Regions from separate parts of the Lysinibacillus sp. FSL M8-0216 genome, predicted to be linked through region 1. Evidence: predicted binding sites of a transcription regulator. Region 1 holds the regulator's gene; the other holds the start of a gene.

Region 1 (16,578 bases):
CCATCATACGATGAACAATCATAGATTGTGCTTTTGCCGAAACGTAACGTGTTGCCTCTCGATGAAGTGTATTCGGTTTAACTCGACCTGAACGTAGTAAGTGTTCTCGTATCTTTTGCTCCAATACGGCGTCACCCATATAGGCTAACGCCAACGCATTTAATTGCTTAACATCTTCATTGCGAAGTTTATCCAACTTAATTACCCTCGTTTCCATCTAGTTCCTTGTCGCGTATCTTCTAAAATGATACCTTGGGCTTGCAAATGGTCACGAATCTCATCAGAACGAGCAAAATCACGATTTTTACGTGCCTCTACACGTTCTTGTAGTAATGCATCAATTTCTTCGTCTAATAATTCCTCTTCTTTTGCAAATTTAATACCTAAGACGTCACCTAGTACTTCAAAAGTTTCAATAAAAGTTTCTAGCACTTTCTTGCAAGTATTCGTTTCGTTTAAATAAATATTAGCAATACGAGCTAACTCAAATAATACCGAAATTCCGTTAGCAGTATTAAAATCATCATCCATTGCCTCTTCAAATTGCGCTTTTTGTTCAGTAATTTTATTAAGCCACTCATCTGAGTGATCGCCTAAGCTTACCGTAGTCGTAAGGCGATGCTTCACATTGTTGTAGGCTGTACGAATGCGCTCTAAGCCAGCTGCAGCTGCCTCTACTAAATCCTTCGCAAAATTAATGGGATGGCGATAATGTACCGATAACATAAAGAACCGTAGTACTTGTGGATCAATTTGTTTACGAATATCATTCACCAGAATAAAATTCCCAAGAGATTTAGACATCTTTTCATTATCAATATTAATATAACCATTATGCATCCAATAACGTGCAAATGTTTTATCATTATGAGCTTCTGATTGTGCAATTTCATTTTCGTGGTGTGGGAAAGTTAAATCCTGTCCACCAGCGTGAATATCAATAGTATCTCCTAAATGCTCACGAGCCATTACAGAACATTCAATATGCCACCCAGGACGGCCATTCCCCCAAGGACTTTCCCAGAAAATTTCTCCTGGCTTCGCTGCCTTCCATAAAGCAAAATCCAATGCATCATCTTTTTTCTCGCCAGCTTCAATACGTGCACCAATTTTTAAATCATCCACTAATTGATGTGATAATTTACCATAGCCATTAAACTTGCGCGTGCGGTAATATACATCACCTGCTGACTCATAAGCATAGCCTTTTTCAATTAAGATTTGGATAAACTGAATGATATCAGTCATATGCTCCGTAACGCGTGGATGAACATCTGCCTTTTTGCATCCTAATGCAGTAACATCTTCAAAGTACGCAGCAATAAAGCGCTCTGTTAACTCATGCACTTCTTCACCAAGCTCATTGGCAGCCTTAATAATTTTATCGTCTACATCCGTAAAGTTGGATACAAACTTTACATCATAGCCTTTATATTGGAAATAGCGACGTACTGTGTCATAAACTATAACAGGACGTGAATTCCCGATATGGATATAGTTATAAACGGTAGGACCGCAGACATACATTTTCACTTTGCCTTCTTCTAGCGGCACGAAGGTTTCTTTTTGTCGTGATAATGAGTTGAAAATTTGAATACTCATTGTGTCTCTCTCTCCTTTTGTAAGCGTTCAATTTCTTGCTTTAATTCAATGATCTGCTTCTCAAAAGCTTGACAGCGATCTTCCACAGGATCAGGTATATTTTGATGATCTAGCTTTTTCTCTAGACGAACTCCATCCTTAATCACTATTTTACCAGGTATACCGACCACGGTGGCATTTGGCGGCACCTCTTTTAAAACAACTGACCCCGCACCAATTTTACTATTCTCGCCAACTGTAATAGAACCTAATACTTTAGCCCCGGTTGCTACAAGGACATTATCCTCTAATGTAGGGTGGCGTTTCCCCTTTTCTTTCCCTGTACCCCCTAGAGTTACACCTTGATATAATGTAACGTTATCACCAATTTCACATGTCTCACCAATGACAACACCCATTCCATGGTCGATAAAAAAGCGGCGGCCAATTTTCGCGCCAGGATGAATTTCAATACCAGTAAAAAAGCGGCTTATTTGTGAAATGGCACGAGCCATGAAATAAAAACGTTTCTTAAAGAACCAATGAGCCACTCGATGTGCCCATGTGGCATGCAAACCGGAATATGTTAATATCACTTCTAAAACACTACGCGCTGCTGGATCATTTTCAAAAATGGTTTCCACATCTTCTTTCATCCTTTTAAACACAAAAACTCCCCCTTTTTATGTTGGTCTTGCTCAAATTCCTAGAAATCCTTCACACAGAGCTGTCACTGTAGTCAATTTTCTGTAGAATTCTCTGCCTAAGATGATGTGGCATGTTTGTTTGAAATGCCTCCCTCTTCATCAATGAATGAATGAAGATAAAATAAAAAACGCCCCTATCATCCCTAAAAGGAATGACAGAGACGCTTGAATTTGCGTGGTTCCACTCTGATTGAAGGCAAAAAGCCTCCCACTCTGGACGTTCTTTAACGAGAACGAATCGATAAAGCCTACTATAGTTCAGCTTTATGCTCAAAGGTGCATTTCAGTTTTGCCTAGACTCAGACCACTTTCAGCCGGTGATGGTCCTCTCTTTAGAGCATGCGCCACTTACTTCTCCTTATCAACGCTTTACCAATGTAAATACATTTTACAACGAACGAATCAATTGTCAATGAATTTCTATTTATTGCGCAAATTTTTCTACACGATCAATTGCTTTCTCTTTACCAATTAAGCAAATAGCATTTGGGAGCTCAGGTCCATGTGTTTCACCCGTTGTGACAACACGGATTGGCATAAATAAATTTTTACCTTTATGACCTGTTGTTTTCTGCACAGCTTTTATAGCTGCTTTTACTGCATCTGGCGTAAATTCTTCTAATTCTTCAAGTTGCGTCTTGAATGCAGCCATTACCTCAGGTACTTGTTCTCCTGCTAAAACAGCTTTAGCTTCTTCATCATATTCAATATGGTCTTTAAAGAATAGGCTAGATAATTCAACAATCTCTGAACCAAAGCTCATTTGGTCATGGTAAAGCCCAATTAAATCCGTTGCCCATGCATGTTGCTCCGCTGTAAGTTCCTCTGGTAAGAGTCCAGCTTTTTGTAAATGTGGTAAAGATAAAGCAACCACTTCTTCTAAAGATAGTTTTTTAATATATTGATTATTCATCCATGTCAACTTTTGTTTATCGAACATAGATGGTGATTTAGAAAGACGCTTTTCATCAAAGATTTTAATAAATTCTTCTTTAGAGAAAATTTCCTCTTCCCCTTCTGGAGACCAGCCAAGTAAAGCAAAGAAGTTGAACATTGCTTCTGGAAGATACCCTAAATCCTTATACTGAGTGACAAATTGAATAATGGATTCATCACGTTTTGATAGCTTTTTACGGTTTTCATTAATAATTAATGTCATATGACCGAAGCGTGGATACTCCCAACCAAATGCATCAAAAATCATCATTTGTTTTGGCGTATTAGATAAATGCTCTTCACCACGGAAAACATGAGAAATCTCCATAAAGTGATCATCTAGAACTACAGCATAGTTATACGTTGGAATTCCGTTTGCTTTTACAATTACCCAGTCACCAATGTCTTTAGATTCAAATGTAACTTGTCCACGGACTAAATCTTCAAAATCATACGTTACATTTTCTGGTACGCGCATACGAATTGTGTATGGCTCACCTGCTGCTTCTTTAGCAGCAACTTCCTCAGCAGATAGATGACGGCATGTACCATCATAAGTAGGAGCTGCTACACCTCTCGCTTTTTGTTCCTCACGAGATGCTTCCAGTTTTTCTGAAGAACAGAAGCATTTATAGGCTGCACCTTGCTCTAATAGCTTTTCAGCGTGCTCTTTATAAATATCAAGACGCTCCATTTGACGATAAGGCGCATAAGGTCCACCTATATCAATGGACTCATCATATTCAATACCTAACCATTTTAGGTTATCTAGCTGAGATGCTTCTCCACCCTCTACATTACGTTCAATATCCGTATCTTCAATACGTACAATGAATTTACCGTTATGATGTTTTGCATATAAATAATTGAATAATGCTGTACGCGCCCCACCGATATGTAAAAAACCTGTTGGAGATGGCGCGTAACGAACGCGAACTTCTTTCGTCATATTAAAAGCCTCCTAAATTTTCGATCAAAATTGACTTTGTTCATTTTACCACTCTGTAACTGGAAATAAAAGCGGAGTTCACTCACATTTATTTCTTCATCAAAAGAATCGTTGCCATCGCTGCTATACCTTCCTCACGACCGGTAAAACCTAGACGTTCAGTTGTAGTCGCTTTGACATTTACCTGTGACGGCTCAGCATGTAACAATTCTGCAATACGATTTTGCATTTGCTCAATATATGGTGCCATTTTCGGTCGTTGAGCCATAATTGTACAATCGACATTGCCTAGAATATATCCTTTATCCTCAACAATTTTCCAAATGTATTCTAATAATTTAGCTGAATCCGCGTCCTTAAAAGCTGGATCCGTATCTGGAAAATGACGCCCAATATCTCCTTCTCCAATTGCTCCTAGCGCTGCATCTGTCACTGTGTGTAATAAAACATCTGCATCTGAATGTCCAACTAATCCTTTTTCATGTGGAATAGTAATACCACCGATAATTAATGGACGCCCTTCTTCAAATGCATGTACATCAAAACCTTGTCCAATTCGAAACATAAGATAGAGAGACTACGTTAGCAATACATGTGGATTTTATTGCTCCTAGATTGCCTATAATGCAGTCTCATTCACCTTCCTTCACTGTTATCTATTTACTCACTACTATACCCTCACATTTTAACATATTTCCTAGGAAATTGAGCTGATAGCAATTAGTGAGCATTTTCTTGTACCGTTAGATCCATTACACCTTACCACCTAGGTGTGATTGCTTCTAGTTTTTTCAAGCTAACACATCATTATTCGCATTGATGTCGCGGTCCATTATTACAACAGGGATTTGAACGACAGCTAAAAAACAAGCATATCCTCTTCATCATTTCTTGCTACATCAATATAAAATCTCATTAGCAACTATCACTAATGAGATGTTTAAACTAATAACTATTCGTTTAGTTGCAATGCGCGTTTTCGTAAAATAGCTTCTCCGAATAGTAAATCCTCTTGTGTCGTCATTTTCACATTTTCGTAGCTGCTTTCTACAATATGCACCGTGTGACCAAGACGCTCGACTAGCATTGCTTCATCGGTACCAAGAAAACCTACTTTTTCAGCAACATCCTCTGCCTCAACAATTAAATCAAACCGAAAGGCTTGCGGCGTTTGAATCATCCATAGGCTGTCCCGATCTACCGTTTCCTCAATGACACCATTTCGAACTTTTTTCATTGTATCTTTGGCTCGGACACCTGCAATAGCTGCACCAAAGTCGTGGGCACTTTGAACAAGATTTGCAATAATATCATGTGTAATAAAAGGCCGTGCCGCATCATGAACAAGTACAATGTCTACCTGTTGCATTTCCTTCATACATGAATGTACAGAATGCTGTCGTTCAGCCCCACCATCAGGTAAACCTTTGACTTTCGTAATGCGATATTCATCGAGTAATTCTTGAATATAGATACGCTCCTCCGGTTTTACCGCTAGCCAAATACCTGTGCAAAAGGGATCTTGTTGAAAGACCTCTAACGTGTGTATCAGTATAGGCTTCTTTAAAAGTTTTAAAAATAATTTATTTTGTCCTGCCCCCATACGTTTACCGCTTCCTGCGGCAGGTAAGACTACTTCATACTGCATTTTTTCACATCCTAATCGTCCTTCGGCTTCGCAAATATCATACGACCTGCTGACGTCTGCAATACACTCGTTACTGTTACTGTTATGGCCTGTCCTATATAGCTACGACCGCCTTCCACAACAATCATCGTACCATCGTCTAAATAAGCGACCCCTTGATTATGCTCTTTCCCATCCTTAATGACTACCACCTGCATATCTTCACCTGGAATCACGACAGGTTTTACGGCATTCGCTAAGTCATTTATATTTAATACTTTCACATGATGTAGCTCACAGACTTTATTAAGGTTAAAATCATTTGTGACAATCTGAGTATCGTTACCCATTTTTTTTGCCAGTCGTACAAGTTTTAAATCTACCTCTTGCACATCCTCAAAATCCTCATCTGTAATCTCTACATTTGTCTTACGTTCATCCTGTAACTTTTTTAATATATCTAAACCTCGACGACCTCTTGTACGCTTTAATGTATCTGAAGAATCGGCAATATGCTGAAGTTCTGTAAGGACAAACTGAGGCACCACTAGAACCCCTTCGATGAATCCTGTTTCAGAAATATCTGCGATACGACCATCAATAATGACACTTGTATCTAACAATTTGTAACTTCCTCGCACTTCTGGAATTTCAGCACCCTCAGCAGCTTTTTTCTTCGTATGATTACTACGTAAAGTAAAAAGCTGTATTAATTCATCCCTTTTTCTAAAACCTAGACGGAAGCCTAAATATCCTAATACAAATGACAGGATAATAGGGAGCACCTCTGTAACAACGGGGAACTGCACACTATTAATAGCAAAGCCTAAGAAATACGCTACAATTAGCCCTATTATTAGGCCAAGCGTACCGAATAATAAATCTCCGACAGGGACCTTAAACAGGACCTCTTCCATCCAGCTAATGAGCTTCACAAAATAATCGGAAAACGCAAATGACAATGTAAACAGTAAAAGCGCTCCTAATGCTACTGATACGTAAGGATTATCAAGCCAAGGATTAGATGATAAATGAAGCAATTCGTATAATGGCGGTAAGAAAACAAGGCCCAACGCTCCTCCAATCAGTAAAAAAGCAATTTGAACAAATTTTTTCACAAGCTGTCACCTCCTATTGTTAGTTAAGATTATACATAGTTTACTGTAGAAAATCCTTCATCAGCCCATCAAATTATCATTATTTAATCTCTATTTTCCATCTCACCTTCACCATGCATTAACTAGGACGCCTATCCCTTTACTTGAGTTTCCTCTTTTTCCTTCAAAAATGAAGGAAAATGCATGTCAGAATAATATCTAACATGCATGGTTTTTCCTATAACTCTCTAAAGCAGGCATTTAATGCATCCTTTATCGTTTCTACCCCGATAATTTCAATCCCTTGTGGAAAATCCCATCCACCTATATTGGATGTAGGAATGAATACTCTTTTAAAACCAAGCTTCGCTGCTTCAATGACACGTTGCTCAATACGGGATACTCGGCGCACCTCTCCTGTCAGACCTACCTCACCAACAAAGCAATCCGTTGCTCGCACAGCCTGATCCTTAAAGCTAGAAACGATGCTTGTCAGAACAGCTAAATCGATGGCGGGTTCGTCCAATTTCACACCACCAGCAACTTTAATATATGCATCCTGCGCTTGTAGCATGAGACCCATACGCTTTTCAAGTACGGCCATCAGTAATTGCACTCTATTTTGATCAACCCCTGTTGCCATCCGCTTAGGGTAATTAAAGCTGGTAGGCGTTACGAGCGACTGAATTTCAACGAGAATTGGCCTTGTTCCCTCCATTGAGGCAACAATCGTGGAGCCCGCAGCTCCTTGTGAACGCTCCTGTAAAAACAGCTCAGATGGGTTCAAAACCTCTTTTAGCCCACCCTGTAGCATTTCGAATATAGCAATTTCATTTGTAGAGCCGAAGCGGTTCTTTTGACTTCGTAAAATACGATGATTATGATGCCTTTCCCCTTCAAAATACAGGACTGTATCCACCATATGCTCTAAAATACGAGGCCCTGCTATTTGCCCCTCTTTCGTAACATGCCCAACTAAGAAGATCGCAATTCCTTTTGTCTTAGCAATTCGCATAAGCTCAGCTGTACACTCACGGACCTGTGAGACACTACCTGGCGCACTTGTTACCTCTGGATGAAAGACGGTTTGTATGGAATCAACAATGACAAATTTCGGCTGTACTTCCTCAATCGTTTGATTCAAAAACTCAAGATTTGTTTCAGAATAAATATACAGCTCTTGTGAAATTACCCCCAAACGCTCCGCACGTAGCTTCGTTTGACGGATAGATTCCTCACCAGAAATATACAGCACACGATGACCTTTATTAGAGAGCAAGGCTGAAACTTGTAGTAATAAAGTGGATTTCCCAATCCCTGGATCACCACCTATTAATACTAGAGAGCCAGGCACAATACCGCCGCCTAATACACGGTTCAGCTCGCCCATTTCTGTCGCTACACGGGACTCTTCACTAGCCTCCACCTGAATGATAGGGATTGCCTTTTGAGTAACAGTAGCAGAATGCTGGAAAGCCCCACGTGGTCCTTTCGCAATCACTTCTACTTCCTCCACCATCTTATTCCATTCCCCACACCCTGGACATCTTCCCATCCATTTTGCTGATTCATAGCCACAGCCTGAACATACAAATTTCGTTTTTTTCTTTGCCAACTTTCTTTCACCTCGAATATTTGTTCTTATATTAATTGTACAAAAAAAAAGACAGCTTGGCACTTAATGCCTCACTGTCTTTCGTTCGAAATTATTTAGAGATAGAAACTCCCTCTTTTTTCTTCACAATAAATTCATCGTTTACATAATCAATGACAACATGATTACCCTTCTCCACATTACCTTTTAGTAATTCTTCTGATAATCGGTCTTCCACTTGTTTTTGTAGTGCTCGACGTAGTGGACGTGCACCGTATTGAGGGTCATAGCCCTCCTGTGCGATTTTTTCAAGCGCTGCATCGGTTAATTCTAGTGAAATATCTTGTTCTTTCAAACGTTTTGTTAGAGCATTCCCCATCATCGCAATGATTTCTTTTAAATGCTCTTTTTCTAATGAATGGAAGACAATCATTTCATCGATACGGTTTAAGAATTCTGGGCGGAATGCTTTTTTCAATTCTTCAAGCATCGTACTCTTCATATCGTTATGTTTAGAATCTGCGCCACCAACATTAAAACCAAGACTTTTTTGATATTTAAGTGCATCCGCGCCAACATTTGAAGTCATAATGACTACTGTATTGCGGAAGTCTACTACACGACCCTTAGAGTCCGTTAATCGTCCATCTTCAAGAACTTGCAGTAGAATATTGAAAACATCAGGGTGTGCTTTTTCAATTTCATCTAGTAAGACAACAGAATATGGTTTACGACGGACTTTTTCAGTCAATTGACCACCATCGTCAAAGCCTACATAGCCTGGAGGCGAACCTACTAAACGAGAAGTCGAATGTTTCTCCATGTACTCAGACATATCGACACGAATCATAGCATCTTCGTCACCAAACATCACTTCAGCAAGTGCTCTTGCAAGCTCTGTTTTACCAACACCTGTAGGACCTAAGAAAATAAATGAACCGATTGGTCGTTTTGGATCTTTAAGGCCCGCTCTTGCACGACGGATCGCACGTGAAATAGCTTCTACCGCTTCGCCTTGCCCTACAACGCGTTTGTGTAGCTCTTCTTCAAGTTGTAATAATTTCGAAGATTCTTCAGAAGCGATTTTAGCTACAGGAATTCCTGTCCACATCGATACAACTGCTGCAACATCATCTACAGTCACTTTGGACTCGGCCTTGCCTTGCTCTTCTTTCCAATTCTTGCGTGTAGCTTCAATCTCATCTTTAAGCTTTTGCTCAGTATCTCTAAGTGCTGCAGCCTTTTCAAACTCTTGACCTGATACAGCAGCATTCTTTTCCGAGCGAACATTTTCAAGCTTATCTTCAAGTGCCTTTAAGTTTGGTGGCACCGCAAATGAACGTAAGCGAACCTTTGAACCCGCTTCATCGATAAGGTCGATTGCTTTATCCGGTAAGAAGCGATCTGAAATATATCGATCACCCATTTTTGCCGCTGCTTCAATTGCTTCATCTGTAATTTTCACTCGGTGATGTGCTTCATAGCGGTCACGTAAACCTTGAATAATGAGAATAGCTTCTTCCACCGTTGGTTCATCCACTTGGATCGGTTGGAAACGACGCTCTAATGCTGCATCTTTTTCAATATATTTACGATATTCATCAAGCGTTGTCGCACCGATACATTGAAGCTCACCACGGGCTAAGGACGGTTTTAAAATATTTGATGCGTCAATCGCACCTTCTGCACCACCTGCACCGATTAAAGTATGCAATTCATCAATAAATAAAATGATATTGCCGGCTTGGCGAATTTCATCCATTACCTTTTTCAAACGGTCCTCAAATTCACCACGATATTTTGTACCAGCAACGACAGTTCCCATATCAAGCGTCATCACTCGTTTGTCTCGAAGAATTTCTGGTACTTCATTATTAATAATTTGCTGTGCTAACCCTTCAGCAATTGCTGTTTTACCAACACCTGGCTCACCAATTAGGACAGGGTTATTTTTTGTACGACGCGATAATACCTCGATAACACGTGTAATTTCCTTGCTTCGACCAATAACAGGATCTAACGTACCTTCACGGGCAATTTGCGTTAAATCACGGGCTAAACTATCTAATGTTGGGGTATTCGCCGCTTGTGCCGCTTGTTGACCAGACTGCGCGTTATCATTATTTCCTAATAATAATAAAACTTGCTGACGTGCTTTATTTAAGCCTACACCTGCATTATTTAAGACGCGAGCTGCTACACCTTCACCTTCACGTATAAGTGCTAACAGTAAATGCTCAGTACCGATATACGAATGACCTAATTTACGTGATTCGTCAACCGATAGTTCAATTACTTTTTTCGCTCGTGGCGTATAGTGAACTATTGGACCAACATCTTCTTTCCCTTTACCGACTAATTCTTCAATACCAGCTTCAATCATTTGAGGACTAATATCAATAGCTTCTAACGCTTTTGCAGCAATACCGCCGCCTTCACGTATAAGCCCTAATAAAATGTGCTCTGTACCAATGGATTCGTGCTTCCAACGAATAGCCTCTTCCTGAGCAAGCTGTAATACTTTTTGCGCGCGTTGTGTAAAACGATTAAACATCATATAAATCCTCTCCTTTTTCCCCATTATTAGGCTTATTCGTGTGTGTTTGAAATAATGCCTCACGAAGCATTTCAGCTCGTACACGATCACGTTCAGCAGGCGGTAATGCCTCACCTGCATAATGCTGTAAAAAACCTGGTTGCATACTGACGACACACTCATTTAAAGTTGTTGCGAGTATACCGTCAATCAACTGTAGGTCGACTCCTAAACGAACATTCGAAAGACAGGTAGCCGCTTCCTCACTCGTTAAAATTCTTGCATACGTAAGGGTACCTAAAGCTCGATAAACTCGATCTTCTAAAGCCAGCTCGGCCTTTTCCATCAATCTACCTCTCGCGTGCCGTTCTTTTTGGATAATTTTTTCAGCAACACTTTGTATATCTGCTAAAATATCTTCTTCTGTCTTTCCAAGTGTAATTTGGTTGGACACTTGATAAACATTACCTAAATTTTCGCTTCCTTCACCATATATACCTCTTACGGTCATACCTAGGCGTGTCATCGCATTTATAATTTGATTCATCTGTCCCGTTAACGTAAGAGCAGGTAAATGCATCATCACAGATGCTCGTAGCCCAGTACCAATATTCGTAGGACAGCTTGTTAAATAGCCAAACGTATCTCGAAAAGCATAAGGTAATACCTTCTCTAGAATACGGTCAATTCTATTCGCTTGTTCATAGGCATTTTGAAGCTGGAAACTCGCTGTCATACATTGAATGCGTAAATGATCCTCTTCATTCACCATAATACTCACGGATTCATCTTGTGACAGAAGCACGGAGCCCACCTGCTCTTTTTTGGCAAGCTGCGGACTAATCAAATGCTTTTCTACAAGAATTTGACGTTGTAAAGGTGTTAGATCATTGATAGCAAAATATGCATAATCATTTTGAAGGGTTGGACTATCGCTTACTGCATGTGTAACTGCCTGTTCCACCTGTAAAGCCTCGTTCTCTGAAAACGATAGTGGAAAACGATAGCCATCTAAATTTCGAGCAAGGCGAATTCGTGTACTAATGACAATATCAGAATAATCGTCTTCGATACCCATCCAAGTAGGTGTCGCACGCTCTAAAAATGATTCAATTATCAAGACACATCACCACCTTCAAATTGTAGCTGCTTCTCAAGCTCTTTGACTTCATCTCGAAGCTTTGCTGCCTCTTCGAATTGCTCTTCATCTACAGCGAACTTCATACGTTTACGGATATCCTCTATTTGCTTTTTAATGACATACACATTGCTATGGGCACCAGGCATTTTCCCAATATGTTGGGGGCCCGCCTGTATGCGGTTAAAGAGCTTAGGTAAATGCTCACTAAAAGTGTCATAACAGCTTGGGCAACCAAACTTACCTTCTTTTAAAAATTGCTTATACGTAAATTCACATTGTGGGCATGTTTGCTGTTGTGGCTGTGTTTGTTGTTTTTCTCCTACCTTTTGCCATGTAGGTGAGCCAAACCAGTTTGATAATAACTGTTGTATGGAAACTGGCTCTTGTTTAAACTCTGCATGAAATGGATGGAACTGTGAGGCGCAGACGTCACAATAATGGTGCTCCACCTTTTGCCCATTTTGAACTTGTGTTACAGTAACTGTCGCATTACGTTGTTTACAATGTTCACATATCATTTCCATCACCTCACTATTTCTGTTGCTCATATTTTATAGTTGTCAGCATCGCCCGTAATATTTTTGCACGAATTATATCTCTTAGAGGGAGATGTAAATCGATTGTTGAGCGATCAATTGCTGCTAACATTAATTTCGCTTCTCGCTTTGAAATTACCTGCTCATCGATAAGTCGATATACTAAATCTTCTGCCATTGTTTGCGATGCTCCACCTTCAATATGCTGGAGAACATCGTCGATTAAATCAATCTGTGAATTCGCGCGGACACGTAAAATTCGAATGTATCCACCACCACCTCGCTTGCTCTCCACAAGGTAACCTCGCTCGGCGGTAAATCTTGTATTAATGACATAATTTATTTGTGATGGTACACATTGAAATTTGTCTGCAATTTCACTACGTTTTATTTCAATATGCCCTTCTCCACCTAATTCAAGTACTTGCTTTAAGTAACCTTCTATGATGTCTGATATATTACGCATTTTAGGAATACACCTCGCTTGCTTCACTGACTTTGACTATCTTTGACTTTCTTTGAGTATATTATACAAAACGCTTGAAAATAATTGCAATGATTTCGCCTAGAGAAAAATGAAAAGGCTAAAAAACTATATTCAAGCGTAGAAAATAGCACTAATTAGTCGTTATCGAGCATATCTTTTTGCTTCCTACACCTAATGTACCCTTTTTATCCATAGAAAAAACGCAAGAATATGCAACTAGCATATACTTGCGTCTATAAAAATTATACCCAACGACCCACAATTGGATAACGCCAAGGCTCATCAGTTAATGCTTTGACGATACCGATAATTGGTACTACAAATAGCATAATACCGAAAACAATTAAAAATGGAATGCCAATAATGAAAATGCTTAAGAATCCAGAAACAGCAAGTAAAATTGCCATGACAAGTTGGAAAAGAATAGCTTGAATAGAAATTGCCTTCACTTCCTCATCCGAACTAACTAAAAAGAAGATAATGGGAACTAACCATGGCGCAAAAAACGAACTTGCGTGTATGATTACTTTAGACCATTTACTCTCCATATATATCAACCCTTTCTTTATACGTTATCTATCGTTTTATGTACTACTATTTACGGAACTATACCCGTAATAGTTTCAATTTAAAGTGAGTTTTTTTAAAAATTTTTGAAAGGTCGTGATGAGAAATGGAATTCAACCACACATTAGCAAATGAATATGAAAAGGGGATTCGCCGTACTCTACCAAGCTATGATGCAATGCTTCGTTTAATACAAACTTTTTATCGTTCCACATTACATGAGCATGCGGATATATTGGTTGTTGGTGCAGGTAGTGGCAATGAAATTTTACAGCTAGCAGATGGAAGACCAAGTTGGTCATTTACAGGTATTGATCCGTCAGAATCCATGCTTGATATAGCAAAGGAGCGTCTCCAATCTTTACCGAATGATCTGTCATTCTATCAAGGAACCTTGCTGGATACCCATCTACCTGCTATAAAATTTGATGCAGCTAGTTGTGTACTCGTCCTTCATTTTATTCAAAGCTATGAAGATAAGCTATCGACCTTAAAAGAAATTTGGAACCATTTACAACCTGGCGCACCGTTTGTCCTAGTTTCGAAATACGGTCAACCCGGTACTATTGAAACGGAACTGCAATTCGATTTATGGCGTTCCTATTGGCTCCAACATACAAAGCTTTCCGTAGCTGATGTTGCAGAAATGGAAAAATCCATCCGGGCCCTGTCATTTATGCCCGAGGAAGCGATTTTAACATTATTACAAGAAGCAGGTTTTATAAAACCTTCTCGATTTTTTGCCACTACTTTGTTTGGTGGATGGGTATGCTTTAAAGAAGAACATTAAATATATTTTGTAGTAAAAACTTTGAGGTGAAAGCTGTGATAAGCACCATTGGCATTACAAAAAAACAACAATTACTAAAAGATTTCCCTTTGGAATCCATACATCAACAAGAATTCGAATGGTACTGGGTCGATTTTAATTGCCCTACTGCAGAGGAAGAATCTTTGCTAGATTCATTTTTTCATTTTCACCCACTAGCTATTGAAGATTGCTTAATGCGATTACAACGACCCAAACTCGATTTTTATGACGATTTCCATTTTTTCGTCATTCATCGATTAAACGAGCTGACCTTAGCTGCAGAAGAGGTTAATATTTTTGCCTCAAATAAGTATATTGTGACATTCCATAAGAACCCAGTTCCCGAAATTGAAAAGGTACAAAAGATGTTAGAAAGCCAGCCAAAAAACTGGGAACGTGGCACAGTCTACTTAACGTATCAAACCATTGATAAAATCGTTGATAGTTATTTTCCACTTGTTTATAAAATTGAAGATCATTTAAATGCACTTGAAGGCGAGCTTACATACCAAAGCAATGTAAATGCCATGAAGATTGTCTTCGAGTTTCGTAGTGATTTGCTCGATTTGCGGCGTGCCATTTTACCAATGCGTGACCTTTTATATCGAGTACTTAATTCTTACCGCTTTTCATTAAACAAATCTGAAAGAGCTTATTTTGGAGATATATACGACCATCTTCTTAAACTGACAGAAATGGTTGAATCAAATCGAGAGCTGACAGCAGATATGCGAGATAGCTATATGGCTATGAGCTCAAGCCGCATGAACGGCATAATGATGACTCTAACAATCGTCTCAACGATCTTCATTCCACTAACCTTTATTGCTGGTGTTTATGGGATGAACTTTGATAATATGCCCGAGCTGCATGGACGATACAGCTATTTTATTGTCCTCGGTATTATGATTATTGTTGTAATCGCTATGCTTACTATCTTTAAACATAAAGGCTGGTTTAAATTATTTAAGCCTTAATTCCCACAAAAAGCTGCTCGTTTAACAATCAAACGAGCAGCTTCATTTATTACTATTAGTAAGGACCTCGGTCGTCAATTTTATTGTCACCCTGCTGTGGGAATAAAAAGTATGCTAAAACCCCTGACCCTAGAGCGGCGCAAATTGTAATTAATAGCTGTTCAATATGTGGTACTTCCGCATAGTAGTTTCGTAGCATGTAAACGGAACCTATTGCAACAATGACCATGACTGGAATAACGAATTTAAAGCGTTTTTTCTCCATATAGTACCTCCTCCTATAATCTTTCACGTTCAATTTTTCTCACCTTAAACAGTTCGTATTTTACAGGTTTCCCAATTTAAATTCAAATTTACTTCGCCTCACTAATCGGACTGCCAATAAAGTAAAAAAATAAAGAAATAACCAAATTTTTAACCAAATATTCAGCAAATAATAGTAAAATAGATTTAATACCAATTATTTATCAAATTTACAGACCTAACAAATTCAGAAGTGCATTTTACTCACAATTATTATGGATATTAAGAATGGAGCAAACAATAATGAGTTGGTTTTCAAAAAACAGCAGTTCCAGCTACTCAATTACATTAACACCTGAAAATTTTAAGGGCCATGTACAATTAGATGTTTTAAGTCATCCAAACCTTCAAAAGCAATTACAGCTTTTAAATTTAACAATTGAGGATTTAGCCATTATTAAGCAACTACAACCGTTAGCTAAGGATCTAATTCCTGCAATGGTGGAGCAATTTTATGCAGCCATTAGCTTGAGCCAAGATTTAGTAGACATTATTAATAGAACCTCGCATATAGATCGTTTAAAAGTTACGTTACATAAGCATTTAAGCGATATTTTTGAAAGTCATATTAATGACGCCTATATCGCTGAAAGAAAAGCCATTGCTGAAACCCATGTTCGAATTGGCTTACAATCCAAATGGTATATAGCATCCTTCCAATCCCTTACTTCTACGTTCACAAATTTTGTGAATGAAGTGGATATCTCAAAGCATGATGCCATTCGTGCA
Region 2 (16,578 bases), 690 kb from region 1:
TGGGAAGACAGTAGCTATTCAAAGCTTTGAAGATTTAGGGTATTACTGTATTGATAATTTACCACCTGCGTTACTTACAACTTTTTTAACTCTGCTAAGAGATTCTGGAAAGAATAGTACACGTATTGCGGCAGTGATGGATATGCGTGGAGGTAACTTTTTTGATGCGCTTATTGGGGCGTTAGACCATATACTAAAAGAAGGCGACATTGTAGCTCGTATTTTATTTTTAGATGCAGATGATGCCACATTAGTAAGACGCTATAAAGAAACAAGAAGAGCCCATCCATTGGCAGTAAGTGGCTTACCTTTAGATGGTATAAAGCAAGAGCGAGCGCTTTTATCGGAAGTAAAAGGCCGTGCTAATTTTGTTTATAACACATCTAACATGAAACCAAAGCAATTACGTGAAAAGATCGTTAAAGAATTTGCCAGTGAAGCAGATACTATTTTTACCGTAAACATCATGTCTTTTGGCTTCAAGCATGGTATGCCAATTGATGCAGACTTAGTGTTCGATGTTCGTTTTCTTAAAAATCCGTATTATGTAGAAGAGCTACGCCCAAAGACGGGACTTCAAACAGAAGTATCCTCCTATGTTTTAGCCTTGGAAGATACGCAAATACTTATACAAAAACTAACGGATTTGTTCGACTTTATGATTCCTCTTTATCGACAAGAAGGTAAATCACAACTCGTTATCGCTTTTGGTTGTACAGGTGGTCAGCATCGTTCAGTAACTTTAGCAGAGTTTTTTGGGGCTTATTTAGCCAACAAAGAGAATACGGTTATTACGCATCGTGATATTAATCGTAGAAAGGAATGAGTGAATGGGGAAAAAGCAAACAAAGCTTGTGGTAATTGGTGGTGGAACAGGACTATCTACATTACTTCGTGGGCTCAAGCACCATCCATTTGATATTACTGCTATTGTGACGGTAGCAGACGATGGCGGCTCTTCAGGACGTTTACGAGATGATTATGATATTCCACCACCAGGTGATGTTCGTAATGTCATTGCGGCATTATCAGATATTGAACCGCTAGTGGAGCAAATGTTTCAATACCGTTTTTCAGCGTCAGAGGATTTACGTGGCCATTCCTTAGGGAACTTAATGCTAACAGCACTTACTGATATTACTGGTGATTTTAACCATGCTATAAGTGAGATGGGGAAGGTATTAAAAGTACACGGCCGTGTAATACCAGCAGCCAATAAAAAAATTAACTTACATGCTGTGTTAGAGGATGGTTCAATCATTGAAGGTGAATCAAAAGTCCCGACAGCGACAAAACGCATTGATCGCGTTTTTTTAGTACCTGAAAACGTGCAACCGTTACCAGAAGCTATTCGGGCAATTCAGCGTGCAGACTATATATTAATTGGCCCAGGAAGCTTATACACAAGTATTATTCCAAATCTCCTTGTCAAAGAGATTGGGGAAGCTGTTGTGAAAGCAAAAGGAAGAAAAATATATGTTTGTAATTTAATGACACAAAAAGGTGAAACCATTTCTTATACAGCAGGTGATCATGTATCGGCCATACATAAGCATGTTGGCGCATCCTTTATTGATTCGATTTTAGTTAATGATGAAGAATTGCCGAATCCAGTAAAAGAATTGTATAAAGAAGAAAGAGCAGAGCCAGTGACATTTGATGTGGCAAAGCTTGAAAGTATGGGATTAGAGGTTATAAGACGCGATATTGCTACAATTCGATCAGATGGTACGGTTCGACATACTGCTACGAATGTTGCAGAGTGGCTGGTAGATTATGCCGGTATTTATGATCGGTAAGAGAACCGATAATAGAAACATAAAGTGTTTATTGTATATGGTAAGATGAACATATACATAGAAATTATGATTGAAAGGGGGGCGTGATATGTCTTTTGCTTCTGAAACGAAAAAGGAATTAACCCAAATAGAAGCGGACAATCATTGTATGAAAGCAGAAGTTTCTGCCCTAATTCGTATGAATGGTTCATTATCCTTTGCGAATAAACAACTAAGCTTGGACGTGCAAACTGAAAACGCTGCAATTGCAAGAAGACTATATACGATTATGAAAAAATTGTATCCGTACAATGTGGAATTACTAGTTCGTAAGAAAATGCGATTGAAAAAAAATAACGTATATATTTGCCGTGTAAGAGAAGGAGCGCGCGAGCTGTTAATTGATTTAGAAATCATCTCAGACGACTTTCAATTTAATCATACGATCTCAAGAAAGCTCATTAAAAAAAATGGTCAAAAAAGAGCCTATTTAAGAGGTGCATTTTTGGCAGGAGGCTCTGTCAATAACCCAGAAACGTCCGCCTACCATTTAGAAATTTATTCTTTATATAAAGAACATGGTGAAGCATTGATGGATTTAATGAATGAATTTGAACTCAATGCCAAAACAATTGAACGCAAAAAAGGCTTTGTTACTTATTTAAAGGAAGCGGAAAAAATTTCTGATTTCCTTAATATTGTAGGCGCCCATCAGGCAATGATGAAATTTGAGGATGTTCGGATATTGCGAGACATGCGCAATAGTGTCAATCGTATTGTGAACTGTGAAACAGCCAATCTAAACAAAACAATTGGAGCAGCATTACGGCAGGTAGAGAATATTCGATTTATTGAAAATTCTATTGGACTTGACCAACTACCAGAAAAGCTTCGTGAAATTGCACGATTACGAGTAGAGTATCAAGATGTTACGTTAAAAGAACTTGGTGAAATGGTATCCAGTGGTACCGTCAGCAAATCAGGTGTCAACCATCGTTTAAGAAAAATAGACGAAATAGCAGATGCATTAAGACGCGGTGAAAAAATAGGCGGTTAAGTTTTCATACTTTTCAGGTATGAATGTCATGCGTAATCGCTTATTGTTCTTTTGCTAGTAAGTAAGGTAAGATAAAACTAATAGATGAACGGTAGTGAAGGGGAGTTTTGAGAATGATCGAGAGAAGAGTCCAGGTTAAATTAAAATTAGGACTACAAGCTAGACAAGCGGCACTATTTGTGCAGGAGGCCAATCGTTTCAGTGCGGATATCTTTCTAGAAAAAGATGAAAAAAAAGTGAATGCCAAATCGATAATGGGTGTCATGAGCTTAGCGGTTGCGAAAGGTACCGAAGTAACGTTAAGTAGTGAAGGCAATGATGCCGAGCAAGCGGTTACAGCATTAGCTGCAATTATTGAAAATGAAGATTAACAAACAAATAAAAATGCCTCTCAGAGTAATTTTCTGGGAGGCTTTTTAGTATTATTTATTATCCGTACTACGGTGCATAATGTGATCGATTAAACCATATTCTTTTGCACGTTCAGCTGTCATGAAGTTATCACGATCTGTGTCTCTTGCAATGACTTCAAGTGGTTGACCAGTGCGTTCAGATAAAATGCCGTTTAATTTTTCACGTAAGAATAAAATACGTTTAGCAGCAATTTCAATTTCTGTCGCTTGACCTTGTGCGCCACCTAGTGGTTGGTGAATCATTACTTCCGCATTTGGTAATGCAAAACGTTTACCAGGTTCACCCGCAGCAAGTAAGAAAGCTCCCATTGATGCAGCCATACCAATACAAATCGTTTGAACTTTTGGCTTAATAATTTGCATTGTGTCATAAATAGCCATACCAGCCGTAATTGATCCACCTGGCGAATTAATGTAAAGAGAAATGTCTTTGTCTGGATCTTCTGCTTGTAGGAAAAGTAGCTGTGCGACAATGGAGTTCGCCACATTGTCATCGATAGCACTTCCTAAAAGGATAATGCGGTCTTTAAGTAGACGTGAATAAATGTCATATGCACGCTCACCACGGCTTGTTTGTTCAATAACTGTAGGAATTAAATTCATGTTAAATCCTCCTTCAAAAAACTAAATTCGATTACCTTTGCTGAAATCTACATTGTTTATTTCAGCTGTAACCTTATCATACACATTATAGTCAGGGAAGGTCAAATATTAACCCTGCTAAAGTGAAATTAATTAAAATAAAAAAAATAAATTCTTTTTGCATTCTATGGTTGAATTATATGTGATACGTTTGTATAATAGGTAAGGTTATAAGTTTGAAAGTACAGGACACTATTTTGCAGGTATGCTTCAAAAGAGGATTATCTACATCATGCTTTTCGTAAGCCTAGGGTGAGTACTTTTTTTTTGTGTTTTTTGCCCTCGTGGTGTAATGGATAACACGTAAGATTCCGGTTCTTGCACTGGGGGTTCGATTCCCTCCGAGGGCGCCATTTTACTGAATATTGATATACTGTAATAGCTCAATCTCCTAATAAGTAGTTTAGCAGCCTGCTTAGTGGGGATAGAGAGGAAAAGTAACGGGAATACTGTCCTAGTTGGCATTATTCCCCTATTTATGCCTTTCAAACCTTCAAGAAAGCAACAACTCCAAATTATTTTTTAGTGAACATACTGTCCGTGAAGGCTAGTAATAGCCGAAAAAAGAATCCTTTCTGAGGGGATTCTTTTTTTTTTGTTTAAATTTATCGAAATTTGACATCGCTTCTATTGTATATATATTAGTTTTAGGTTCGATATCTTGTTATTAATGCTTATTTTTTCTATATAAATGGTTTTACCATTAATTAATATGAAAAAATATTTAGTTTTATGCGAAAAGTTGTTGTGCAAATACTATAATATTAATATAATTGACCTAATAGTCTAACATTTCCGAATTGCGAAAAATAATACGCAGGATGGAAAATTATCGAAATAGGGGGAAATGCAATGAAAAAAACAGCTTGGATGTTACTTATGATGATAGCAGCGCTAACTTTAGCACTTGCAGGATGTGGCACAAAGGACAATGCCTCTTCTGGTAGCACACCTTCAGAAGGTGCGGATGGCAAGAAAGTATATAAAGTAGGTACAGAAGCAACTTTTGCACCGTTTGAATCTGTTGACGATAAAGGGAAAATTGTGGGGATTGATGTCGATATTTTAAAAGCAATTGCTGATGAAATGAATTTCGAAGTAGAGTGGAATAATATTGGTTGGGAACCCGTTTTCCAAACAATTAAAAACGGTGAAACACATATTGGTGCTTCAGGGATTACAATTACAGATGAGCGCAAAGAATCATTCGATTTTACTGAGCCATACTATGAATCTCAATTATTAATTGTTGTGAAAGAAGATTCAAAGATTAAATCATTAGATGAATTAAAAGACAAAAAGGTGTCCGTACAAATTAATGCTACTGGCCATATGGCAGCTAAAAAGCTACAAGGTGAAGCAAGTACAAATATTATGGCTTTTGAAAGTCAGCCAATCGCAATTCAAGAAATGCTAAATGGTAATGTTGATGCAGCTATTGGAGACAATGCGGTAGTATACGAATATATTAAAGCGCATCCAGATCAAAAAATTAAAGTCATTCAAGATGACGCATTCGAAAAAGAATATTATGGCTTTATGGTTCAAAAGGGGAATAAAGAGCTTTTAGATAAATTAAATGAAGGTCTGAAAAAGATTAAAGAAAACGGTAAATTAAAAGAAATTACAGGTACTGATTTCGAATAATATGGTAATGCCACTCGCCAAGCAGTATGCTAGCGACTCATTTAATTGATGTAACTTTAAAGGGGAAATGGGGTTTTCGGATGGACATCTTTGACCTACGCTGGGACATTGTCTGGAACTACCGAGATATGTTTATACGAGGTATTGGCGTAACACTTATTTTGACACTTAGTGGTTATTTTGGCGGTATTCTTTTAGGACTGTTTTTAGGACTAGGGAAATTATCAAGTAAAAAATGGATATATTGGCCATCAAAATTATATGTTGATTTATTCCGCGGAACACCAATGCTTGTTCAAATTTTATTAATACACTTAGCCGTTATTCCAACCATTTTTGGACATTCTTTAGGGTATATGGTTTCAGGGATTACCGCGCTTATTTTAAACTGTGCTGCTTACAATGCAGAAATTTTCCGTGCAGGTATCCAAAGTATTGCAAAGGGGCAAATGGAGGCCGCTCGTTCTCTTGGTCTTACACATAACCAAGCGATGCGTAAGGTTATTTTACCGCAGGCCTTTAGACGCATGATCCCGCCATTAGGGAATGAATTCATAGCATTATTAAAGGATTCCTCACTAGTAACAGTCATCGCTGCACCAGATATTCTATATGCTAGTAAAGTTGTTGCAGGTGCAAGCTTCCGTTTCTGGGAACCGTATATTGTTGCTGCATTACTATATTTAATATTAACGTATGGTGTAACGAAGATTGTTGCATTTATTGAGAAACGATTTAGCAATAGTTATGTCCCTCGTAAGGCAGAAGGGCGGGAAGCAAGATGATAAGAATTGAGAACCTACACAAATATTTTGGTAAGCTAGAAGTATTAAAAGGGATTGATTATGAAATCCAAGAAAAACAAGTTGTATGTGTCATTGGGCCTTCTGGTTCAGGAAAAAGTACTTTTTTACGTTGCATTAATATGCTAGAAGAAGTAACGGACGGTGCTATTTATATTGAAGATGTGAAGATCAATGATCCGAAAACGAATATCAATGAGATTCGAGCAGAGGTGGGAATGGTGTTTCAACAATTTAACTTATTCCCTCATATGAACGTCATCGATAATGTCACGATGGCTCCCATGCAAATTCGTAAAATGAGTCGTCCAGAAGCTGAAGAGCTTGGGCATGAGCTGTTAAAAAAGGTGGGTCTCGACAGTAAAGCCTATAATTATCCTGAACAGCTATCAGGTGGACAACAGCAGCGTGTAGCTATTGCACGTGCGTTAGCAATGAAGCCAAAGGCCATTCTATTTGATGAGCCTACTTCAGCTCTTGATCCTGAAATGGTAAAAGAGGTGTTAGATGTAATGAAAAATCTAGCGGCTGAAGGGATGACAATGATTGTAGTCACACATGAAATGGGCTTTGCTCGTGAGGTTGGTGATCGAGTAGTCTTTATGGATGGTGGCTATATTGTGGAAGAGGGGTTGCCTGAGGAATTATTCGGAAACCCACAAAGTGAACGTACGAAAGCATTTTTAGGAAAAGTATTATAATGAGAAAAGGCAGTCCATGATGAGAATTCATCACCATGGACTGCCTTTTGATTTTTAATGAAGGGGATTAGAGGTTGTATCGTATGCATTAAGCATCGTTTGCATATCTTGTTGAGAGTACTGAGGCACTTGATAATAGCCATGTTTATTTTGGTAAATGGATAATTCATAGGCCATTTCAATGCAGTTGGGAATACTATCAGCAACAACACGACGAACAACAGGGTTTGTCGTTTCTGTTGCAGCAGCCGTCATACATTTTGCTGCTCCCTTTTGAGCGCCTAGTAAGAAACCAGAAATGGCTTCATCATTAATTTCATTAGCGTTTTGCATTGGTTTTTTTGGTTGGCCTGGAGTTAAGCCATATTTAAAGTCATTGCCTGTTTCCATTTGGTAACGTCCCGTAGGAACAGATGGATCATGACCTGTTTTAAAGGACTCAACAATCGTATTATACATACCCAATGTAAAATTATATTGGCGATCCAAAATGCTGAGTAATTCTTGATCCTTTACTTGTGGACGTAAAATGATCGCTTGGTTCATACCAGCGATAATTTCACCAATTGCTTCATGCATGTCCATCATTTCGTGTCCACCATGATTTAGACTATGTTGTTGATTGAAATTTGTTTGATTGGATGATGATTCATTGTAAAACGATTGTGACAAAAAAAACGCCTCCTCATATAATTTTTGATGCAGTATTTAGTATGTCAAGCCAAATGATTTTCATACGGTATAAATGCAAAGGCAAAAATGTAGACTAACAAAAGGAAATGCAAGTCAAGGAGGTTTTAGAAAATGAAGAAATGGTTTGGACCAATTGGGATAATTGTTATCATTCTTATCGTGTTAGCCTTAGTATTGATTCCTAAATATAACAGTTTAGTAACAGCTGAGGAAAATGTAGATTCCAAATGGGCGCAAGTTGAAAACCAGCTCCAACGCCGCTACGATTTAATTCCCAATTTGGTTGAATCTGTGAAAGGGTATGCGAATCACGAGCAACAGATCATTGCGGATATTACTAACGCACGTGCTCAAATGGGCAATGCTAATACTCCTGAACAGCAAGCTGTTGCGAATGATGCTTTATCTGGTGCGCTTAGTCGTTTACTAGTAGTCGTGGAAAACTACCCGAACTTAAAGGCAGATGCAAATTTTCGTCAGTTAATGGATGAGCTTGCTGGCACAGAAAATCGCTTGGCAGTTGCGCGCGAGGATTATAATAATGAAGTACAACAATTTAATAAGCATGTTAAACGCTTTCCTGGCAATTTAATGGCAGGGATGTTTGGATTTGAACAAAAAGAATACTTTAAAGCCGCTGCGGGTGCCGAACAAGCACCGTCTATTGATTTTAGTCAATCGGGTACACAGTGATGAAGCGTTGTATTATACAGCTGCTTATCGTTTGCTCAGTGCTTCTTTTTAGCATGACTATGACGAAAGCAGCAATACCTTCACCAATGAAAAATACGTATATCCATGATTTTGCGAATGTCCTATCTTTAGATGTAAAACAGGAGCTAAACCATTATTCAGAGCAATTAGATAAAGGGACAGGTGCTGAAATCATGGTCGTAACCGTTGATAGCCTTCATGGGCAGGAGGCGAAAATGTATGCGACAAAGATGATTCGTTCCTGGGGCATTGGGGACAAAGAGAAAAATAATGGTGTCCTTATACTCGCTACATTTGGACAGGGCGAAGGCCAAAATGATGTGGTGATAGCTGTAGGTCAAGGCTTAGAGGGAGCATTACCAGACGGTAAATTAGGGCGTATTTTAGATAATGCATTTTATCCCTTTGCAAGTGAAGGTGATAATGATCAAGCCTTTCTAGCTACATATGCGGAGGTCTTTCGTACTGTAGCTGAAGAGTATAATTGGAATGGTGAATTACCTGCAGGTGCAAAGGAGGAGGAAGGAATGCCCATCTGGCTCAGTATTGTCATCGTTATAATAGTCCTCATTTTTTCTTCTTTTTCAAAAGGCGGAAGAGGCGGACCTCGTGGGAGAGGCTACGGCGGTTATCCTGGTGGCTTTGGTGGCGGACGTTCAGGTGGTGGCGGTTTTGGAGGGTTTGGTGGCGGCTCTTCAGCAGGTGGAGGGGCAAGCCGAAAATTTTAATACTAACGACAAGCGAGCTAATTATTTAGTTCGCTTTTAATATGAAAATATTGACAAAAATACAAATAATGGTATAATTTGAATATATCGACTATCGATATAACGTAAACTGATATAGGGAGGAATCATTTTGAAAAAAAGATTTTTAACTGCATCATTAGCAATTATACTAACAACTGCTACGGTTATTCCTGCAACATTGCAAGAAGTACGTGCTGCCAATGAAACAAATGTTGTATTAGCACAAGAGGAACATCTTTCAGCACAGGAATTTCTGGATTTAGCAGTAACAGCTTTAACATTCCAGCATGGCTCTGATTCAATGCGTCAACAAATTAAGGATCAATGGATAAAGGCTGGAGAGATTTCAGACTTAAGCGCTACTATTAAACGTGATCAAGCAGCTAGGATTTTAGTTAGAGGTGCCAATAAAGAAGGAAAAGAAAAGTCACTAGCAGAGTATTTAAAGAAGGCCAATAAGCTTGGTTTCTTTAAGGGAGTATCTTCAAGTACAGATTTTATTACGAAACAAGATGCTGGCAAACTCCTTAACAATGTTAAACATATAAAAAATGGTTCCAATAATAAAGGAGTAAAAGAAATTTCTGTGGAAGATTTTATGAAAAATCCAGGGAATTTTGGCTACGAACTTTCCCCTGATGGTAATTACATTACATTTGCCTCTGAATGGGAGAACCGCTCGAATGTATTCGTGAAAAAAATGAATGATAATAGTGAGCCTGTTCGTGTATCAAGCTCAAAGGATCGAGATATTGCAGGTTTTTTCTGGAAGGATGATGCTTTACTTTATTTGAAAGATAAAGGTGGAGATGAAAACTTCCATATTTATTCTACAACCTTTAACGGTTCTGTGGAAAAAGATTTAACGCCATATCCTAACGTAACGGTAGGAATATTGGATAGCTTACAGGGTGTAAAAGACGAAATTCTTATTATGATGAACAAAGAGGATGCTACTGTTTTTGATGTGTACAAGCTAAATGTAAAGACGGGTAAAACGACTCACGTCGCCAAAAATCCTGGCAATATTACGAACTGGTTAGCAGATCGTAACGGCAATGTACGTGTAGCTGTGGCTACTGATGGGGTGGAAGGTACTGTCCTTTATCGAGATTCAGAAAAGGATGAATTCAGATCATTTATTAAAATCGGTGCTGGGGATGAAGTGATGCCGATAGCTTTCTCGAAGGACAATAAGTTTATTTATGCTACATCCAATAAAGGCCGGGATAAAGTAGAAGTGGTGAAGTATGACTTACAAGGGAAAGAAGAAGTAATCATGTCCAATGATGAAGTGGATGTTTCGGGTGTATTGTATAATGCTGAAAAAGATAAATTATTGTATGGTGCGTATGCTACGGATAAAATCCATTATCAATTCTTTGATAAAAATTTTGAAAAGTTATTCCGTAAAATTCAAAACAAGCTTGGTGTTCAAGAAAGCCAATTGGGCATAAACGATTACAATAAAGAGATGACAAAATTTATTGTAAGTGTATCGAGTGACACCATCTATGGAAAATATTATTACTATGATTCAACAACAGATGAATTAACAGAATTAGCAACATTGAGCCCTTGGTTGAAATCTTCAGAGCTTGCAGAAATGCATCCTATCTCTTATAAGAGTCGTGATGGATTAATTATAAATGGTTATTTAACATTGCCGAAAAATAAAAATGCTAAAGATCTACCTCTTATTGTAAACCCACATGGTGGACCGTGGGCTCGTGATATGTGGGGATTCAATCCAGAAGTACAGCTATTAGCAAATCGTGGCTATGCAGTGCTACAAGTAAACTTCCGTTCCTCGACTGGATATGGGAAGGAATTCCTTCAAGCTGGTAATAAGCAATGGGGCTTGAAAATTCAAGATGATATAACGGATGGCGTTCAATGGGCGATTGACCAGGGTATTGCAGATCCTAAACGTATCGGTATTTACGGTGCTTCATTTGGTGGTTATGCTACATTAGCTGGCATTACGTATACACCAGATTTATATGCGGCAGCAGTTGATTATGTTGGTGTATCTAATATTTTCACACTATTAGATACAATTCCACCATACTGGGAAACTATGCGAGACATTTTTTATGAACGAGTAGGTCATCCAGAGAAAGATAAAGAATTATTAACAGCGGTTTCTCCGGTCTTCCATGCAGATAAAATTAAAACACCTTTATTTGTTGCACAAGGCGCAAATGATCCACGTGTCAACAAAGCGGAATCCGACCAAATTGTCGAAGCTTTACGTGCTAGAGGTGTAGATGTAGAGTATATGTTAAAGGATAATGAGGGCCATGGCTTCGCGAATGAAGAAAACAGAATCGAATTCTATAATGCCATGTTGAAATTCCTTGATCATCATTTAAAATAACATAATAGCCAAAAGGCATTGATGTGCTTGTTATTCGCACTCAATGCCTTTCATTTTTCTAGTAAGCTTTTGAATGAATCCACCACATAGTTTACAATCGTTGTAGCTAGCATTGTCATCGTTCAACGATGAAGAGATAATTGAAACAGGAGGTGCCATCCATGATTGTTCAATTTTTTAGTCGAGCTAATTGTCCATTATGTGTAGAGGGCTTACATACATTAAAGCTTGTACAGGAAGATGTAGCGTTCGATATTGAAATAGTTAATATTGAAGAGGATGATCTCATACACGAAAAATATATGTTAATGATACCTGTAGTAGAAAAGGATGGGGTCGTTATCCAATACGGTAATCTGGATTATGCTACATTGATGGAGTACTTGGGCAGTTAAGTTCTATGTCTTTAAAAAGATAATAACGGCGTAAATCGCTCTATTGTTAGTTGTCATTCATACAATTCACAAATTGTTCAATGAAAGCGGTTTGAATTTGAACAGTTTGTGAAGACCTTCACATTAGTCTTTTATTTTATAAAAATCGGAGTAGAATAGGTATCAAGTAAGACGTTGTTATAAAACAGATAATGAAAAGTATCACAAATTCTAGTGGTTGTTATATTACAAAAGCGATGTGAAGGGAGATTTTACAATGTGGGTTATTACAGTATTTGAAAAAAAGGACGTTCGTATTTTTGAATTTACAAATAAAAATGAAGCAACAAAAGCTTTAGAAGGATTTAAGAAAAACGCAATTTTATCTTTCACAAAATAAGCAAACCAAAGTCCCGTAGCTAATGACAAAGCTATGGGGCTTTTTTTTAATCCAAAACTATACAATTACTTGCACTTTCCAAATATGCGTATTATAATAAAATCATAAGTGGGACACAAAATAATATAGTGGGACTTAATTGAACCCACCTTTATTAACAAGGGAGTAGATAAATATGTTCACTATTCCAGAGGCACAGCAAAGGCTACTTCCTGAAATGTATCCGCTTCTGCAATCTAGATATCGTATTTTGCAAGCCGTTCAACTTATGCAACCTATCGGGCGTCGAACACTCGCAGATTCATTGAAAATGACAGAGAGAGAAATTCGTAAAGAAACTGACATTTTACGTGAACAAGGGTTATTAGATTCGCAAAAGTCGGGTATGGTATGTACAGATGATGGTGAAGAAGTCATTGAAAAACTGAGAGCCATCGTTTATGAATGGTCTGGTTTAACCCAGCTTGCAAAATTGCTTGAACATCATTTTGGTATACAACATGTTGTTGTTGTACCAGGTGACTATAGTGAAGACAATACAATCCTAACCTTGCTTGGCAAGGAAGCAGCATTGCAATTTATGTCTACTGCTTTTGATGAACAAGTTGTAGCGGTCACTGGTGGAAAATCAGTTGCCTCTCTAGCTCAATTTTTACATCCATTAGAGGGACAAAAAGATATTACCTTTGTTGCCGCACGCGGAGGAATTGGTCATGAAATGCAAATGCAAGCGAATACGCTTGTTGCAACATTTGCCATGCAGATGGAGGAACAATACCGTACATTATTTTTACCTGAGCATTTAAGTGAGCAAGCATATCAAGCAATGCTAACAGAGCCTATGGTAACTGAAATGATGGCGTATTATGATCGAGCAGATTGCGTGATCCATGGCATTGGATCGGCAGAGGAAATGGCGATTCGACGTAATTCATCTTCTGAGGATTTGCGAATTCTTGAGGAGAAGGGCGCGGTAAGTGAGGCATTTGGTTATTACTTTAATGCCGATGGTGAAATCGTACATCGTATCCGCACGATTGGTATTCAGCTTGAACAGGTAAAAAATAGCCAGCAAGTTATTGCCGTGGCAGCAGGAAAACAAAAGGTCAATGCGATGCTTTCTTATTTTAAAGTAGCGCCAAAGCAAACGATTTTTATTACAGATGAAGCAGCCGCAAAAGCCATTGCCGCTACTTTATCTACTGACAGCCATTTTGATTGATGGGTGTGAGCATTACCATGTCACTCGATCTCAAAAAATGTTGAAGCATTTTTTGAATGAGCATAAAAGCAATTTAACGTCTCTATTTCAATGGAGGCAGACATTACACATTATTGGAGGAATTAACAATGGTATTAAAATTAGCAATTAATGGATTTGGACGTATTGGACGTTTAGTATTTCGTGAGGCAATGAAGCAAAATGAATTTGAAGTAGTAGCTGTAAACGACTTAACAGACGCAGGTCAGCTTGCACACTTATTGAAATATGATTCAGTCCACGGTATCTATGATGCTGAAGTCAATGCAGATGAAGATTCTTTCGTAGTAAATGGTCAACGTATAAAAGTATATGCTGAAAAAGATCCTTCACAATTACCATGGGGTGAATTAGGAGTAGACGTAGTTCTTGAATGTACTGGTCATTTCCGTTCAGTGGAAGAAGTAGGGAAGCATATTGAAGCAGGAGCTAAAAAAGCAATCCTTTCTGCACCAGCAAAAGGAGATATGCCTACATTTGTGATGGGTGTTAACCATACAGACTATAACCCAGCAACAGATGATGTTATCTCAAATGCTTCTTGTACAACAAACTGTCTTGCGCCTGTAGCGAAAGTACTTGATGAGAAATTTGGCATTGAACGCGGTATGATGACAACAATCCACTCTTACACAAACGATCAACGAATCTTAGACTTCCCACACTCTGACCCACGTCGTGCACGTGCAGGAGCGGTATCTATGATTCCAACAACAACGGGGGCAGCGGTAGCCGTTTCTAAAGTATTACCACAATTAAAAGGTAAATTAGATGGCTTCTCTATGCGTGTACCAACACCTAACGTATCATGTGTAGACTTAGTTGTAGAATTAAAAGCAGATGTAACGAAAGAAGCAATTAATGCGGTATTAAAAGAAGCATCTGAAAATGAATTAAAAGGCATTTTAGACTACAACGAACTACCATTAGTTTCTATTGATTATAACGGTAACCACCATTCTTCTACTGTTGATGGTCTTTCAACAATGGTATTAGAAAACAAAATGGTGAAGGTTCTAGCTTGGTACGATAACGAAATTGGTTACTCTACTCGCTTAATGGACTTAGCTTTATACATTGCTGAACAAGGGTTAAACAATAAATAAGTATCATATTTCAACATTTTGAGTAAAAAGTGTGACATAATACTGCTTTTTATGCACAAAAAGTATAGCCTTTATAATATCGAATAGATATAATATACAAGGGTAATGGGAGTAAGGGTTAACCCTTACTCCCTTTTTGTCTAAATTCAGCAGGAAATACCCACCTCTATAGGTAATGAGATGAATACACAAATGGCTCTCTTTAATGGAGTGGGTGTCCAAACACCGACTACATCAAGATAATAGCCTAGCGGATGTCACAGATTTTGTTGGGACTCCAACACTAATGCGTAATTCATATATGGTGTTTGCAAGACATAAAAGGGTACTTTTGCTACTATAAAAACAAGTATTAGGGTTCATTATCAAAAGTTGGAGAATCATATGCACATTAGATGGTGACCCCGAAAAAGTACCAAGATGACTTTTCGATTTAGGAAGCATGGTGTGGAGCCAAGATGGGTAAAACACAATGATGTAAGACTAAAACAGCTTTGAAGGGAGTTTCTTCATGTTAAATAAGAAGACAATGAAAGATATTGATGTAAAAGGTAAACGCGTTTTTGTACGTATTGATTTTAATGTTCCAATGGCGGATGGGGCCATATCAGATGAAACACGTATTCGAGCAGCTATTCCAACAATTGAATACTTAGTAGAGCAAGGTGCAAAAGTCATTTTAGCTTCTCATTTAGGTCGTCCAAAAGGTGAAGTAAAAGAGGACATGCGTCTAACAGCAGTTGGTATCCGCTTAGCGGACCTAATGAGCAAACCAGTTACGAAGCTAGATGAATCTATTGGGCAAGCAGTGGAAGAAGCTGTTGCGAGCATGCAGGATGGAGACATTTTACTTCTTGAAAACGTTCGTTTCCATGCAGGCGAAGAAAAAAATGATCCAGCTTTAGCACAGCAATTTGCTCAGCTAGCAGATATTTATGTCAATGATGCTTTCGGTGCAGCTCACCGTGCACATGCTTCTACAGAAGGAATCGCCAAGCACATTCCTGCAGTATCAGGTTTCCTTATGCAAACGGAATTAGATGTACTTGGTAAAGCGCTATCGAATCCTGAACATCCATTTACAGCGATTATCGGTGGTGCCAAAGTTAAAGATAAAATTGGTGTAATTGAAAGTTTATTAGAAAAAGTAGACCACTTAATTATTGGTGGTGGATTATCATTCACGTTCATTAAGGCACAAGGCTACGATATTGGGAAATCTTTATTAGAAGAAGATAAAATTGAGCTAGCAAAATCATTTATTGAAAAGGCAAAAGCAAAAGGCGTGCAATTACATATGCCAATTGATGCGGTAGTGGCTAATGAATTTTCACAAGATGCGGAAACAAAAGTTGTGGATGTTGATGCTATTCCTGCCGATTGGATGGGGCTAGACATTGGGCCAAAAACAGCAGCTCACTATGCAGAGGTCATTAAAAATTCTAAATTGATTATTTGGAACGGACCAATGGGTGTCTTTGAAATGGATAAATTTGCGAATGGTACAAAAACAGTGGCTGATGCAATGGCAACTACATCCGGTTATACAGTAATCGGTGGTGGTGACTCTGCAGCGGCAGTTGAAAAGTTTGAAGTAGCTACTAAAATGGATCACATTTCTACAGGTGGCGGTGCTTCACTTGAGTTAATGGAAGGTAAAGAGCTTCCAGGAATTGTTGCACTAAACGATAAATAAGCCAAATAAAAAATCGGAGGCAAGACGATGCGTAAACCAATTATTGCAGGTAACTGGAAAATGTTTAAGACATTTGAAGAAGCTATACAATTTGTAGATGCCGTACAGGATAAACTTCCTTCTAATGAGAAAGTAGATGCTGTAATTTGCGCACCAGCACTTTA

Evidence for each region. The regulator CtsR, encoded in region 1, represses protease genes until heat stress. The targets are predictions, from matches to a motif close to ATGGTCAATAAAGGTCAAACA.
Region 2: clpP (ATP-dependent Clp endopeptidase proteolytic subunit ClpP) is a predicted target of CtsR. The motif match lies at 3,939-3,959, and genes of this name have one in related genera.

The regions. Positions count from the first base shown of each region.
Region 1 covers NZ_CP152007.1:4,662,630-4,679,207, forward strand. The annotation lists gene MKX57_RS23315 (Mini-ribonuclease 3) at 1-196, opposite strand, end outside; gene cysS (cysteine--tRNA ligase) at 202-1,602, opposite strand; gene epsC (serine O-acetyltransferase EpsC) at 1,599-2,249, opposite strand; T-box leader at 2,443-2,662, opposite strand; gene gltX (glutamate--tRNA ligase) at 2,713-4,173, opposite strand; gene ispF (2-C-methyl-D-erythritol 2,4-cyclodiphosphate synthase) at 4,262-4,738, opposite strand; gene ispD (2-C-methyl-D-erythritol 4-phosphate cytidylyltransferase) at 5,126-5,821, opposite strand; gene MKX57_RS23345 (PIN/TRAM domain-containing protein) at 5,833-6,918, opposite strand; gene radA (DNA repair protein RadA) at 7,136-8,512, opposite strand; gene MKX57_RS23355 (ATP-dependent Clp protease ATP-binding subunit) at 8,604-11,048, opposite strand; gene MKX57_RS23360 (protein arginine kinase) at 11,038-12,147, opposite strand; gene MKX57_RS23365 (UvrB/UvrC motif-containing protein) at 12,144-12,686, opposite strand; gene MKX57_RS23370 (CtsR family transcriptional regulator) at 12,700-13,170, opposite strand; gene MKX57_RS23375 (DUF4870 domain-containing protein) at 13,434-13,739, opposite strand; gene MKX57_RS23380 (class I SAM-dependent methyltransferase) at 13,865-14,548, shown strand; gene corA (magnesium/cobalt transporter CorA) at 14,584-15,546, shown strand; gene MKX57_RS23390 (hypothetical protein) at 15,602-15,811, opposite strand; gene MKX57_RS23395 (globin-coupled sensor protein) at 16,093-16,578, shown strand, end outside.
Region 2 covers NZ_CP152007.1:3,973,345-3,989,922, reverse strand. The annotation lists gene rapZ (RNase adapter RapZ) at 1-826, shown strand, start outside; gene MKX57_RS19825 (YvcK family protein) at 831-1,799, shown strand; gene whiA (DNA-binding protein WhiA) at 1,888-2,835, shown strand; gene MKX57_RS19815 (HPr family phosphocarrier protein) at 2,949-3,206, shown strand; gene clpP (ATP-dependent Clp endopeptidase proteolytic subunit ClpP) at 3,258-3,851, opposite strand; tRNA gene MKX57_RS19805 (tRNA-Arg) at 4,169-4,243, shown strand; gene MKX57_RS19800 (basic amino acid ABC transporter substrate-binding protein) at 4,743-5,537, shown strand; gene MKX57_RS19795 (amino acid ABC transporter permease) at 5,618-6,322, shown strand; gene MKX57_RS19790 (amino acid ABC transporter ATP-binding protein) at 6,319-7,041, shown strand; gene MKX57_RS19785 (spore coat protein) at 7,096-7,713, opposite strand; gene MKX57_RS19780 (LemA family protein) at 7,846-8,427, shown strand; gene MKX57_RS19775 (TPM domain-containing protein) at 8,427-9,176, shown strand; gene MKX57_RS19770 (S9 family peptidase) at 9,307-11,577, shown strand; gene MKX57_RS19765 (glutaredoxin family protein) at 11,739-11,972, shown strand; gene MKX57_RS19760 (hypothetical protein) at 12,229-12,351, shown strand; gene MKX57_RS19755 (sugar-binding domain-containing protein) at 12,527-13,573, shown strand; gene gap (type I glyceraldehyde-3-phosphate dehydrogenase) at 13,702-14,718, shown strand; gene MKX57_RS19745 (phosphoglycerate kinase) at 15,230-16,414, shown strand; gene tpiA (triose-phosphate isomerase) at 16,442-16,578, shown strand, end outside.